Linked DNA regions of Pigmentiphaga sp. H8. The protein of the gene in region 1 interacts with the protein of each later gene in a pairwise test. Links are inferred from orthologs where the notes say so. Each region holds a gene or a part of one and is shown in the gene's direction. Other genes may lie near its edges.

Evidence for each region.
Region 2: the proteins of EGT29_RS15570 (region 1) and EGT29_RS12845 interact in binary tests that used the Escherichia coli proteins (3 or more experiments, as listed by UniProt). The link is inferred for Pigmentiphaga sp. H8 from one-to-one orthologs.

Annotation. Positions count from the first base shown.
Region 1 is NZ_CP033966.1:3,289,942-3,296,587, forward strand. The notes cover bases 1,382-4,299. They hold EGT29_RS15570 (ABC-F family ATP-binding cassette domain-containing protein), read left to right. Parts: upstream 1,382-1,844; coding sequence 1,845-3,755; downstream 3,756-4,299. Other genes in these bases: prmB (50S ribosomal protein L3 N(5)-glutamine methyltransferase), read left to right, coding at 1,382-1,609; EGT29_RS15575 (NAD-dependent succinate-semialdehyde dehydrogenase), read right to left, coding at 3,788-4,299. In the rest of the region: dapE (succinyl-diaminopimelate desuccinylase), read left to right, coding at 1-728; more of prmB, read left to right, coding at 725-1,381; more of EGT29_RS15575, read right to left, coding at 4,300-5,239; EGT29_RS15580 (tripartite tricarboxylate transporter substrate binding protein), read right to left, coding at 5,276-6,199; EGT29_RS15585 (class I adenylate-forming enzyme family protein), read right to left, coding at 6,296-6,646. UniProt on the Escherichia coli protein: Genetic data indicate it may be involved in ribosome assembly or function.
Region 2 is NZ_CP033966.1:2,690,898-2,698,063, forward strand. The notes cover bases 2,006-5,443. They hold EGT29_RS12845 (2-oxoglutarate dehydrogenase E1 component), read left to right. Parts: upstream 2,006-2,375; coding sequence 2,376-5,243; downstream 5,244-5,443. Other genes in these bases: aceA (isocitrate lyase), read left to right, coding at 2,006-2,043; odhB (2-oxoglutarate dehydrogenase complex dihydrolipoyllysine-residue succinyltransferase), read left to right, coding at 5,341-5,443. Outside these bases: EGT29_RS12830 (rhodanese-like domain-containing protein), read right to left, coding at 1-50; EGT29_RS12835 (helix-turn-helix transcriptional regulator), read right to left, coding at 47-379; more of aceA, read left to right, coding at 724-2,005; more of odhB, read left to right, coding at 5,444-6,567; lpdA (dihydrolipoyl dehydrogenase), read left to right, coding at 6,701-7,166. UniProt on the Escherichia coli protein: E1 component of the 2-oxoglutarate dehydrogenase (OGDH) complex which catalyzes the decarboxylation of 2-oxoglutarate, the first step in the conversion of 2-oxoglutarate to succinyl-CoA and CO(2).

The DNA of each region.
Region 1 (6,646 bases):
AAGGCCCGGCCGTCCATGGAACGGTGAAGGTCTGCGACATGCTGGCCGCGCGCGGCGAAACGCCCGACTACTGCATCGTGGGCGAGCCCACCTCGTCCGCCCAGCTGGGCGACACCATCAAGAACGGCCGCCGCGGCTCGGTCTCGGGCCGCCTGACGGTCAAGGGCATACAAGGCCACGTGGCCTATCCCGAAAAAGCCCGCAACCCCATCCATCAGGCCGCGCCCGCGCTGGCGGAACTGGCCTCCACCGAATGGGATCGCGGCAACGAGTACTTCCCTCCGACCACGTTCCAGATCTCCAACTTCCACAGCGGCACCGGCGCCACCAACGTCGTGCCCGGGGAAGCTGTAATCGACTTCAACTTCCGCTTCTCCACCGCCAGCACGGTCGAGACGCTGAAGACCCGCGTCCACGACATTCTCGATCGCCACGGACTCGAATACGGCATCGAATGGTCGGTCTCCGGCCTGCCCTTCCTGACCCCGCGCGGCACGCTGTGCACCGCGCTGTCCGAGGCCATCGCGGCGGAGCTGGGGATCGAGGCCGAACTCTCGACCACCGGCGGCACCTCGGACGGCCGCTTCATCGCGCGGATCTGTCCCCAGGTGGTCGAGTTCGGCCCGGTCAACGCCACCATCCACAAGATCAACGAGTGCATCGCCGTGGACAGCCTGGAGCCCTTGAAAAACATCTACCGGCGCACGCTGGAAGCCTTGCTCAGATGACATCCCATCCCCTGCGCACCGTGCGCGACCTGATCCGCTATGCCGTGAGCCGCTTCAACGCCGCCGGCATCGCGCTGGGCCACGGCACGCTAGACGTCTACGACGAAGCCGTCTACCTGGTCCTGCACACGCTGCACCTGCCCATCGACCGGCTCGAGCCCTTCGTCGATGCCGCCGTGCTCGACGGCGAGCGCGAGGCCGTGCTGGCCATCATCGATCGCCGCATCGACGAGCGCCTGCCCGCCCCCTACCTGACCAACGAAGCCTGGCTGCGCGGCCGCCGCTTCTACGTGGACGAGCGGGTCATCGTGCCGCGCTCGTACATCGCCGAGCTGCTGGACGACGGCCTGGCGCCGTGGATCGACGACCCCTACGCGGTGGAGTGGGCGCTGGACATGTGCACCGGTTCCGGCTGCCTGGCCATCGCGGCGGCGGAGACCTTCCCGCACGCGCAGGTCGATGCGGTGGACATCTCGAAGGACGCCCTGGACGTGGCCCGCATCAACGTGGACGACTACGGCCTGCAGGACCGCGTGGCGCTGCACCAGTCGAACCTGTTCGAGGCGCTGCCTCCCGCGCAGTACGACCTGATCCTGTGCAATCCGCCCTACGTCAACACCGATTCCATGAACGCGCTGCCGGCGGAGTACCGCCACGAGCCGAGCCTGGCGCTGGCCGGGGGCGCGGACGGCATGGACCTGATCCGGCCGCTGCTGGCCGGGGCCGCCGAGTTCCTGCAGCCCGGCGGCATCCTGGTGCTGGAGCTGGGCTACGAGAAGGGTTATTTCGAACAGGCCTTTCCCCATCTCGATCCGGTCTGGCTGAGCACCTCCGGCGGCGACGACAAGGTGTTGCTGCTCAGGCAGGACCAATTGGTATGAAAGCCCCCCCCTACGCGCTGTCGCGCGCCCCCGATGGTAGACCCCCAGCCGCTACGCGGCAGCCCCCCATGGGGGCTGGGCCCCGCCTTGGGGCGGCCCGGCACCGGGTCCCCGGGGCGAAACCGGCGGACTGGCGGAGCCAGATCCGCGGTTTCCTGGGGTACTGCCAGGCTGATGGAGAACGGCAATTTTGTCGAGCGGCGCGGGCGAGCGTCGAGACAAGGCGGTCCCCGCAGTGATACGAGCATCAGGCATTACGCTTCGGCGCGGCACCAAGGTGCTGCTGGACGGCGCCGACTTCGTGGTCCATCCCGGCGAACGCGTCGGCATCGTGGGCCCCAACGGCGCGGGCAAGTCCACGCTGTTCGCGCTGTTGAACGGCCACCTGGAGCCGGACGCGGGCAGCCTGGACATCCCGGCCAGCTGGCGCATCGCGTCGATCGCGCAGGAAATCCACGAGACCGACCGCGAGGCGCTGGAATTCGTCATCGACGGCGACACGCGCCTGCGCCGCCTGCAGGCCGAGCGGGCCGCGGTCGACGTCGACCGCGAGGGCCTGCGCCTGGCCGAGCTGGAGGCCGAACTGGCCGACGCGGGCGCATTCTCGGCGCAATCGCGCGCCGAGCAGTTGCTGGTCGGCCTGGGTTTCTCGCAAGAGGAATTCCGCCAGCCGGTGGCGAGCTTCTCGGGCGGCTGGCGCATGCGCCTGAATCTGGCGCGCGCGCTCATGGCGCCGTCCGACCTCCTGCTGCTGGACGAGCCCACCAACCACCTGGACCTGGACGCCATGCTGTGGCTGGAACGCTGGCTGGCGGCCTACCCCGGCACCGTGCTGGTGATCTCGCACGACACCGAATTCCTGGACGCGGTGGCCCGGACCATCCTGCATTTCGACCAGGGCAAGCTGGTTCGCTATAAGGGCGGCTACGAGGACTTCCTGACCCAGCGCGCCGAGCGCCTGCGGCAGAACCAGATCGCCTACGACAAGCAGCAGCGCGAGGCCGCCCACCTGCAAAGCTTCATCGACCGCTTCAAGGCCAAGGCCAGCAAGGCCAAGCAGGCCCAGAGCCGGGTCAAGGCGCTGGCGCGGATGCAGGTGCTCGCGCCCATGCGCGCCGCGGCGGGCATCGACATCAGCATCCCCTCGCCCGACCACATGCCCGATCCGCTGCTGTCGCTGGACGGCGTGCGCGCGGGCTATCCCGCCGCTCCCATCCTGGACGGCGTCAAGCTGTCGGTGCGGGCCGGCGCGCGGGTGGGCATCCTGGGCGCCAACGGCGCGGGCAAGAGTACGCTGGTCAAGACCCTGGCCGGCGAAATCGCCCCGCTGGACGGCGAGCGCAAGGAAGCCCGCGGCCTGGCCGTCGGCTACTTCGCCCAGCACCAGCTCGACATGCTGGATGCCGAGGCGACGCCCCTGCTGCACCTGGCCCGCCTGGCCCCCGAGGCGCGCGAACAGGACCTGCGCAACTACCTGGGCGGCTTCGGCTTCTCGGGCGACTTCGCGCTGGCCAAGGTCGGCCCCATGTCGGGCGGCGAGAAGGCCCGCCTGGCGCTGGCGCTGGTGGTCTGGAAGAAACCCAACCTGTTGCTGCTGGACGAACCCAGCAACCACCTGGACGTCGACACCCGCGAGGCGCTGACCGAGGCACTGGCCGAGTTCGAGGGCACCATGCTGCTGGTCTCGCACGACCGCCATCTGCTGCGGACCACCGTGGACAGCTTCTGGATCGTCGCCGACGGCGGCGTGCACGAATTCGACGGCGACCTGGAGGACTACCGCGACTGGCTGGCCAGCCGCCAGGGCGGCAGCGCGGCAGCGTCATCGGCCGCCGCCACGTCCGCCGAGGGCGGCGTCGATCGCAAGACGCAGCGCCGGCTCGAGGCCGAAAGCCGCCAGCGCCTGTCGACCCTGCGCAAGCCGCTGGAGACCCGGCTCAGGAAGCTGGAAGAAGACATGCAGAAGCTGGAGGCGCGCAAGCGCGACCTGGATCAGCTCATCGCCGATCCCGGCCTGTACGACGATGCCCGCCGTGACGAATGCCGCAGCGTGCTGGCCGAGCATGGCGACCTGCAGAAGCGGCTGGGCGAGATCGAGGAGGCCTGGCTGGGCGTGCAGGAAGAACTCGACGCCATCCAGGCCTGAGGCGTCCGCGCGGACGCCTCGGCCCGCGAAGCCTAGACGTTCATCACGCTGACGGCGCGCGTGTTCAGGTAGGCTTCCACCGCTTCCGGGCCCCCTTCCGAACCGAAACCCGAATCCTTGATCCCGCCGAACGGCATCTCGGCCGTCGGGATGGCCGGCATGTTGACGAACAGCATGCCGACCTCGACCTTGCGGGAAATCAGGTCGGCATTCTTCAGCGAACTCGTGAAGGCGTAGCCGGCCAGGCCATACGACAACCGGTTCGCCTCGGCAATCGCCTCGTCCAGCGTGTTGAAGGCGCGAATGGCGGCAACCGGCCCGAAGGGTTCGTCGTTGAAGATGCGGGCATCGAGCGACACGTCGGACAGCACGGTCGGCTCCCAGAAATTGCCGACCTCGCCGATGCGCTTGCCGCCGGCCAGCACCTGCGCGCCCTTCTGGACCGCATCATCCAGGAAGCTGGACATGGCCGTCAGGCGGCGGGGATTGGCCAACGGCCCCATCTGCGTGCCCTCGGCCAGGCCATCGGCCACGCGCAGGCCCTTCGCCCACTTCGCCAGCTCGGCGGCGAATTCGGCGCGCACGCTTTCATGCACCAGGAAACGCGTCGGCGAGATGCAGACCTGGCCGGCATTGCGGAACTTGGCGCCGCCGGCGGACTTGACCGCCAGGGCAACGTCCGCATCCTCGCAGACGATGACCGGCGCGTGGCCGCCCAGCTCCATGGTCACGCGCTTCATGTGCTGGCCCGCCAGCCCGGCAAGCTGCTTGCCGATCGCGGTCGAGCCCGTGAACGTGATCTTGCGGATGGCCGGATGCGGGATCAGGAAACCCGAGATCTCGGCGGGATCGCCATACACCAGCCCCAGGACGCCCGGCGGCAGGCCGGCATCCTGGAACGCGCGGATCAGCGCGGCCGGCGCGGCGGGGGTTTCCTCGGGCGCCTTGACCACCACCGAGCAGCCGGCAGCCAGTGCCGGCGCCAGCTTGCGCACCACCTGGTTGATCGGAAAGTTCCAGGGCGTGAAGGCCGCCACCGGCCCGACCGGATCCTTGAGCACCATCTGGCGCTGCGCCAGGCTGCCGCGCGAGGGCACAATGCGGCCGTACACCCGGAAACCTTCCTCGGCGAACCACTCGATGATGTCGGCGGCGGCCAGCGTCTCGCCCTTGGCCTCGGCCAGCGGCTTGCCGTTTTCCTGGGTCATCAGCGGCGCGATCTCGCCGGCGCGCTCGCGCATCAGTCCGGCGGCCTTGCGCATGATCTCGCTGCGCTTGGCGGCGGTCATGCCGTTCCAGGTGGCGAAGCCCCGCTGCGCCGCCTCGACGGCCTGCTCGAGGTCGACGCGCCCGGCGTGGGCCACGCGGCCGATTTCCTTGCCGGTCGCGGGATTCACCACGGCAAGGGTCTTGCCATCGGCGGCATCCTTCCACTTGCCGTCGATGAAGAGTTGGGTATCCGTATAAGTCGTAGCCTGTGTCATCTCTATCCTTCCTTTGCGTATCGCGGCAGTGCTGCCCTACTCCGCCTTCATGCCCGTCTGCCTGATCAGCTCCGACCACTTGGCGAGTTCCTTGCTCACCTGCTCGCGCAGTTTCTCCGGGCTTCCGCCCACCACGTCCGCGCCCAGCTTTGCGTAGGCCTGCTTGACCTCAGGCATCTGCAATATCCGGTTCACCGCCTGGTTGATGTCGGTGACGACTGGCGCCGGCGTACCATGAGGAGCATAAAGCGCAAACCAGCCTGATGCATCAAAACCCGGAAAAGTTTCCGCCACGGTCGGGATGTCCGGCGCTTCCGCGCTGCGCTGCGGGCCGGTCACGGCCAGCGCGCGCAGCTTGCCCGCCTTGACCAGCGGCAGCGACGACGGGATGCCGTCGAACATGATCGGCACCTGCCCGCCCATCACGTCGGTCAGGGCCGGGCCGCTGCCCTTGTAGGGAATGTGCTGGATGCTGATCCCGGCCGTCCGCTTGAACAGTTCCCCGAACATGTGCGGCGTGGAGCCCTGGCCGGGCGCGGCCGAGCTGTACTTGCCGGGGTCGGCCTTGGCCATCGCGATGAGTTCGGCCAGCGTCTTCGCCGGGAAGGATGGATTGACGACCAGGATGTTGGGCGAGGTCGTCACCCACACGATGGGCTCGAAATCCTTCACCGGATCGTATCCGGGCTTGTCGTACAGAAAGGGATTGATGCCGTGCGTGCCGCCGGTCGTGAACAGCAGCGTGTAGCCGTCCGGCGCCGAACGGGCCACGAACTGGGCGCCGATGTTCCCGCTGGCGCCGCCCTTGTTCTGCACCACCACGGCCACCTTCAGTTCCTGGCCGAGCTTGTCCGCCAGCACCCGCCCCGTCACGTCGGTCGGCCCTCCCGGGGGGAAGGGAACGACCAGCTGGATCGGCCGGGACGGCCACGCTTCCTCGGCCGGCGCGGGCGCCGCCATCACAAGCAACCCGCTCGCGCAACATGCCGCCAACATCACCTTGCGTATCATCTTGTCTCCTGGGTCCCGCAGCCGGGACATTCGTTGTCATGGGAATCAGACGGCTTCCCTCAGGTCGCGCTTCAGGACTTTTCCGTTGGCGTTCCGGGGCAAGGCCGCAAGAAACCGGTAGGCCTTCGGGCGCTTGTAATCCGCCAGCAGGGATTTGCAGAGTTCCTGCACGCGCCGCTGCACCTGCGCCGCATCCGCCGCGTCCTTCAGCACCAGGAACGCCGTGGCCGCCTCCCCCCACCGCTCATCCGGCACACCGACCACCGCGCATTCGCGCACGTCCTGCTCGCGCAGAAGGACCTCCTCGATTTCGATCGGGTAGATGTTCACCCCACCGCTCTTGATGACGTCCTTGCGCCGGTCCACCAGGTAGAGATAGCCGTCCTCGTCCAGGTA
Region 2 (7,166 bases), 600 kb from region 1 along the record:
TGGTCGAGCAGGGTGGAGACGGCGTGGGGTTCGAGCAGGCGTGGCGTCATGTCGTGCTGTCCTTGGGCGAGGGGCAGAAGATTCCCTTGAGCGTGGCGATCAGCCGTTCCACGTCGGGATTGGCGATGCGGTAGTGCAGGGTCTGGGATGTCCTGCGGAACGAGATCAGTCCTTCGTCGCGCATCCGGGCCAGGTGCTGGGACAGCGCGGACTGGCTGAGCGGCACCTGCGCCAGCAGTTGGCCCACCGTGAGTTCGCCGTGTTCGATCAGCAGGCACAGCACCAGCAGCCGCGATTCGTTGCCCACCGAGCGCAGCAGCGCCGCGGCCCGGGCGGCTCCTTCCTGCATGAAGCGCTGGTCTTCCGGAGATGAAGGCATGGATGCGTAATATTAGAAAATACTAATTTAGAAAATTCTAATTAAATACCCGATGCTTGTCCATCGATGGGGGCAATTCTCGTATCTTGGATCGATTCCGCACATCGCAAAATCGCATTCGCCCAATGGTTGCTCCGCAATAAAACCGGCTTTCACAAGCCGGTTTTTTGTTTCTCATCATGGAATTTTAATTTCAACTTATTGATTTTATTAAATAAAAAATAATTCTTGTAGAAGACTAAAAGCGTTGATTGCGTTGCAGCATATCTATAGATTGTTTCTTACCCGGCACCGCGGCCGCCAGGATTTCCAACCGTCGTTCACTACCCTTGAAGGAGACATCCATGTCCCAACGCAACGCCGAAATCGAGAAGCTGGAGCAGGAGTGGCGCGAGAACCCGCGCTGGAAGGGCATACGCCGGGGCTACGACGCCGAACGGGTCGTCGCGCTGCGCGGCTCGGTGCAACCCGAGCACACCCTGGCGCGCCGGGGTGCCGAGAAGCTCTGGAAAATGCTGAACGAGGAACCCTTCGTCAATTCGCTGGGCGCGATGACGGGCAACCAGGCCATGCAGCAGGTGAAGGCGGGGCTGCGCGCCATCTACCTGTCGGGCTGGCAGGTCGCGGGGGATGCCAACCTGGCGGGCGAGATGTACCCCGACCAGTCCCTGTATCCGGCCAATTCCGTCCCGTCGGTCGTGCGCCGCATCAACAATGCCTTGCAGCGCTGCGACCAGGTCCAGTGGATGGAGGGAGGCCGGCCGGGCGCGTCGGACTACATCGATTATTTCGCCCCCATCGTGGCCGATGCCGAGGCGGGCTTCGGCGGCGTCCTGAACGCCTTCGAGCTGATGAAGGCCATGATCGACGCGGGCGCCGCCGGCGTGCATTTCGAGGATCAACTGGCCTCGGTCAAGAAGTGCGGCCACATGGGCGGCAAGGTCCTGGTGCCCACGCGCGAGGCCGTCTCCAAGCTGGTCGCCGCGCGGCTGGCCGCCGATACGCTGGGCGTGCCGACGCTGTTGCTGGCCCGCACGGATGCCGACGCGGCCGACCTGATCACCAGCGACGTCGACGAGAATGACCGCCCGTTCATCACCGGCGATCGGACCGTCGAAGGCTTCTTCCGCACGCGGGCGGGCATCGACCAGGCCATTTCCCGCGGGCTGGCCTATGCGGCCTATGCCGACCTGATCTGGTGCGAGACCTCGACCCCCAACCTGGACTATGCGCGCCGCTTCGCCGAGGCCGTCCATAAGCAGTACCCGGGCAAGCTGCTGGCCTACAACTGCTCGCCGTCGTTCAACTGGAAGAAGAACCTGGACGACGCCACGATCGCCAGGTTCCAGCGCGAGCTGGGCGCCATGGGCTACAAGTTCCAGTTCATCACGCTGGCCGGCTTCCATGCGCTGAACTACGGCATGTTCGACCTGGCCTACGGCTACGCCCGCGAGCAGATGACGGCCTTCGTGGCCCTCCAGCAGAAGGAGTTCGCCGCGGCCGAGCGCGGCTTCACGGCGGTCAAGCACCAGCGCGAGGTCGGCACCGGCTATTTCGATGCGGTGACCCAGGCGGTGGAGGGCGGCCGTTCGTCCACCACGGCGCTGCACGGCTCGACCGAGGCCGAGCAGTTCGAGGAGCATGCCGAGCAGAAAGTGGCGTGAGCGTGAAGAGGGCGTGATGGCGTCTCCCGATGTGGTGCATGCACCGCATCGGGAGCAGGAGGGCGCTGCGTTGCAGCACCGGAACTTAAGGACATGCGCGGGGTCATCCAGTACAGTGGTTGTCGTCCAAACCGCCACACTGGCTCGGCTTTTCCGAGCAAGGGAATTCCCCAAGTGCTATGCTTTACAGGTTTATTGATTTAATTCCTTCCAACCGAAAGGTTCCATCAACCGCCTTCTGCACTAGCTATCCGCTAATCGGCCAAGCCGTGTCGCGGAAGGTCCGTCCTGCATCGAACGGGTGAAACACCCGGCAAGGTGAAGCGCAAATCATGTCCAGCATCCAAGAATCCAGCACCTCGTATCTGTTCGGGGGTAATGCGCCGTACGTGGAAGAACTCTACGAGGCCTACCTCGACAATCCGGGTTCCGTTCCCGACAACTGGCGCAATTACTTCGACCAGTTGCAGCACACGCCGGCGGTTGACGGCCAGGAATCCACCCGCGACCAGGCCCATGCGCCGGTCATCGAATCCTTCGCCCAGCGCGCGCGTGCCAATGCCTTCCTGCCGCGTACCGCCGAAAGCGACCTGTCGGTCGCGGGCAAGCAAGTCCACGTCCAGTCCATCATCGCCGCCTACCGCTACCTCGGTGCGCGCTGGGCCGATCTCGACCCGCTGCAGCGCCAGGAACGCCCGGCCATCCCCGAACTGGAGCCCAGCTTCTACGGCCTGACCGAATCCGACATGGACAAGGTCTACTCCGCTACCAACACCTACTTCACGACCGCCGAGCACATGACGCTGCGCGAGATCGTGAAGGCGCTGCGCGACACGTATTGCCGCAGCATCGGCGTCGAGTTCATGCACGTGTCCGACCCGGTCATCAAGCGCTGGATCCAGCAACGCCTGGAAAGCACGCAAGCCACGCCCAGCCTGTCGGCCGACCAGAAGAAGCACGTGCTGGACCGCCTGACCGCGGCCGAGGGCCTGGAGCGCTACCTGCACACCAAGTATGTCGGCCAGAAGCGCTTCTCGCTGGAAGGCGGCGAAAGCTTCATCGCGGCCATCGACGAGCTGATCCAGCATGCCGGGGAAGTCGGCATCCAGGAAGTGGTGCTGGGCATGGCCCACCGCGGCCGCCTGAACGTGCTGGTCAACACCCTGGGCAAGATGCCCAAGGACCTGTTCGCCGAATTCGAAGGCAAGTACGACGACGGCGGCCTGGCTGCCGGCGACGTGAAGTACCACAAGGGCTTCTCGAGCGACGTCTCGACCCGTGGCGGCCCCGTCCACGTGTCGCTGGCGTTCAACCCCTCGCACCTGGAAATCGTCAACCCCGTGGTCGAAGGTAGCGCCCGTGCGCGCCAGGAACGCCGCGGCATGGAAGGCGGCAAGCAGGTGCTGCCGGTGCTGGTCCACGGCGACGCCGCCTTCATCGGCCAGGGCGTCGTGATGGAAACCCTGAACCTGGCGCAAACCCGCGGCTACGGCACGGGCGGCACGGTCCACCTGGTCATCAACAACCAGATCGGCTTCACCACCTCCGATCCGCGCGACACCCGCTCCACGCTGTATTGCACCGACGTGGTCAAGATGATCGAGGCGCCGGTGCTGCACGTGAACGGCGACGATCCCGAAGCCGTCGTGTTCGCCACCCGCCTGGCCCTGGACTTCCGCGTCGAGTTCCAGAAGGACATCGTGGTCGACATCGTCTGCTTCCGCAAGCTGGGCCACAACGAGCAGGACACCCCCGCGCTGACCCAGCCGCTGATGTACAAGCGCATCGGCCAGCACCCCGGCACGCGCAAGCTGTACGCCGACAAGCTGGCGGTGCAGGGCGTGATCGGCGCCGACGAGGGCGACGAATTCGTCAAGCGCTTCCGCTCGGCGATGGACGAAGGCCGCCATACGGTCGACCCCGTCCTGACCGACTACAAGAACAAGTACGCCGTCGACTGGTCGCCCTTCCTGGGCCGCAAGTGGACGGACGCCGCCGACACCTCGATGCCGCAGGCCGAGTTGAAGCGCCTGGGCGAGCGCATCACCACGGTGCCGGAAGGCTTCAAGGTCCACCCCATCGTCGAGAAGGTCCTGGCCGACCGCCGTGCCATGGCGCGCGGTGAAATGAACCTGGACTGGGGCATGGGCGAGCACCTGGCCTTCGCCAGCCTGGTGGCCGCGGGCTACCCCGTGCGGCTGACCGGGCAGGATTCGGGCCGCGGCACCTTCACCCACCGCCATGCCGTGCTGCACGACCAGAAGCGCGAGCGCTGGGATTCGGGCGTGTACGTGCCGCTGCAGAACGTGTCCGAGGCGCAGGCGCCGTTCCGCGTCATCGATTCGCTGCTGTCCGAGGAAGCCGTCATGGGCTTCGAATACGGCTACTCGACCGCCGAACCCAATTCGATGGTGATCTGGGAAGGCCAGTTCGGCGACTTCGCCAACGGCGCCCAGGTCGTGATCGACCAGTTCATCAGCTCGGGCGAAGCCAAGTGGGGCCGCCAGTCGGGCCTGGTGCTGATGCTGCCGCACGGCTACGAAGGGCAGGGCCCGGAGCACTCGTCGGGCCGCATCGAGCGCTTCCTGCAACTGTGCGCCGATACCAACATGCAAGTGGTGCAGCCGACCACCGCCGCGCAGATCTTCCACCTGCTGCGCCGCCAGATGATCCGCCAGTTCCGCAAGCCGCTGGTCATCTTCACGCCCAAGTCGCTGCTGCGCAACAAGGATGCCACCTCGCCGCTGTCCGACCTGAGCAAGGGTTCGTTCCAGACGCTGATCGGCGAAGTCGACGAGACCATCGACGCTTCCAAGGTCAAGCGCCTGCTGGTCTGCTCGGGCAAGGTCTACTACGACCTGGTCAACGCCCGCAAGGAGCGAGGCGCCAACGACGTGGCCATCGCCCGCGCCGAACAGCTGTATCCGTTCCCGCACAAGAGCCTGACCGCCGAGCTCAAGAAGTACCCGAACGCCACCGAGGTGGTCTGGGTGCAGGACGAGCCGCAGAACCAGGGCCCGTGGTTCTACGTGCAGCATCACCTGTACGAGAACATGAACGAAGGCCAGAAGCTCGCCTATGCCGGCCGTCCGGCCTCGGCGTCGCCGGCCGTCGGCTACTACTCCAAGCACATGGAGCAGTTGAAGGCGCTGCTCGACCAGTCCTTCGGCCGTCTCAAGGGCGTCGTGCTGACCAAGTGATCCTTACGTCCGGGACCGCCGCTTGCAGGCGGTCCCGGCTCCCGGCCGTCTGGCGCCGGACCCAGAAGAAACTCCCCATACTTGCGGAATAACTGACATGGCCATAGTCGACGTAAAAGTCCCCCAATTTTCTGAATCGGTGTCGGAAGGCACCCTGCTGACCTGGAAGAAGAAGCCGGGCGAAGCCATCTCGCGCGACGAAATCGTGATCGAGATCGAGACCGACAAGGTCGTGCTGGAAGTGCCGGCGCCCGCCGACGGCGTGCTGGCCGAGATCGTCAAGGCCGACGGCAGCACCGTCGTCTCGGAAGAAGTGATCGCCAAGATCGACACGGAAGGCAAGGCCGCCGCCGCTCCCGCCGCCGCTGCTCCGGCGCCTGCCGCCGCCGCCCCGGCTCCTGCCGCCGCACCCGCCGCAGCCCCGGCCGCCGCGCCCGCGACCTCGATCCCGTCGCCCGCCGCCGCCAAGCTGCTGGCCGAGCAGGGCATCTCGCCCGAGTCGGTGCAAGGCACGGGCCGCGGTGGCCGCATCACCAAGGGCGACGCCCTGGGCGCCGCCGCCGCGCCGGCCGCCAAGCCCGCTGCCGCGCCCGTCGTGAACGACGCCGCGACCCTGGTCAACGGCCGTCCCGAGCAGCGCGTGCCGATGAGCCGCCTGCGCGCCCGCGTGGCCGAGCGCCTGCTGCAGTCGCAATCGGAAAACGCCATCCTGACCACGTTCAACGAGGTCAACATGCAGGCCGTGATGGACCTGCGCGCCAAGTACAAGGACAAGTTCGAGAAGGAACACGGCGTCAAGCTGGGCTTCATGTCCTTCTTCGTGAAGGCCGCCGTGGCCGCGCTCAAGCGCTATCCCGTCATCAACGCCTCGGTCGACGGCAAGGACATCGTCTACCACGGCTACTTCGACATCGGCATCGCCGTCGGCAGCCCGCGCGGCCTGGTGGTGCCCATCCTGCGCAACGCCGACCAGCTCAGCCTGGCCGATATCGAGAAGAAGATCGCCGAATTCGGCCAGAAGGCCAAGGAAGGCAAACTCAGCCTGGACGACCTGACCGGCGGCACGTTCTCGATCTCGAACGGCGGCACCTTCGGCTCGATGCTGTCGACCCCCATCATCAACCCGCCGCAGTCGGCCATCCTGGGCGTGCACGCCACCAAGGACCGCGCCGTGGTGGAAAACGGCCAGATCGTCGTCCGTCCGATGAACTACCTGGCGATGTCCTACGACCACCGCATCATCGACGGCCGCGAAGCCGTGCTGGGCCTGGTCGCGATGAAGGAAGCCCTGGAAGACCCGCAGCGCCTGCTGCTAGATATTTAACCCCCCCTACGCGCTTACGCGCGCCCCCCAGGGGGCGGCACTGGCCGACCGGCGGAGCCGGATCGGCGGTGCCCTGGGTCAATACCCGCGTTGGCACTTGGGGGAGTTGGGTCCTTCTAACTGGAAGAATGAAATGAGTAAGCAATTCGACGTCGTCGTCATCGGTGCCGGTCCTGGCGGGTACATCGCCGCGATCCGCGCCGCACAACTGGGTATGTCGGTGGCCTGCATCGACGCCTGGAGCAACGCCAAGGGCGGTCCCGCCCCCGGCGGCACCTGCACCAACGTGGGCTGCATCCCCTCGAAGGCGCTGCTGCAATCGTCCGAATACTACGAGCACGCCGGCCACCACTTTGCCGACCATGGCATCGAGGTCAAGGGCCTGGGCCTGGACCTGGGCAAGCTGATCAGCCGCAAGGACACCGTCGTCAAGCAGAACAACGACGGCATCCTGTTCCTGTTCAAGAAGAACAAGGTCACCTTCTTCCATGGCACGGGCGCGTTCTCGGGCCAGGTCGACGGCGGCTGGTCGATCAAGGTTTCCGGCCCGGCCGAGGAAGAGCTCGTCGCCAAGCACGTGATCGTGGCGACCGGTTCCA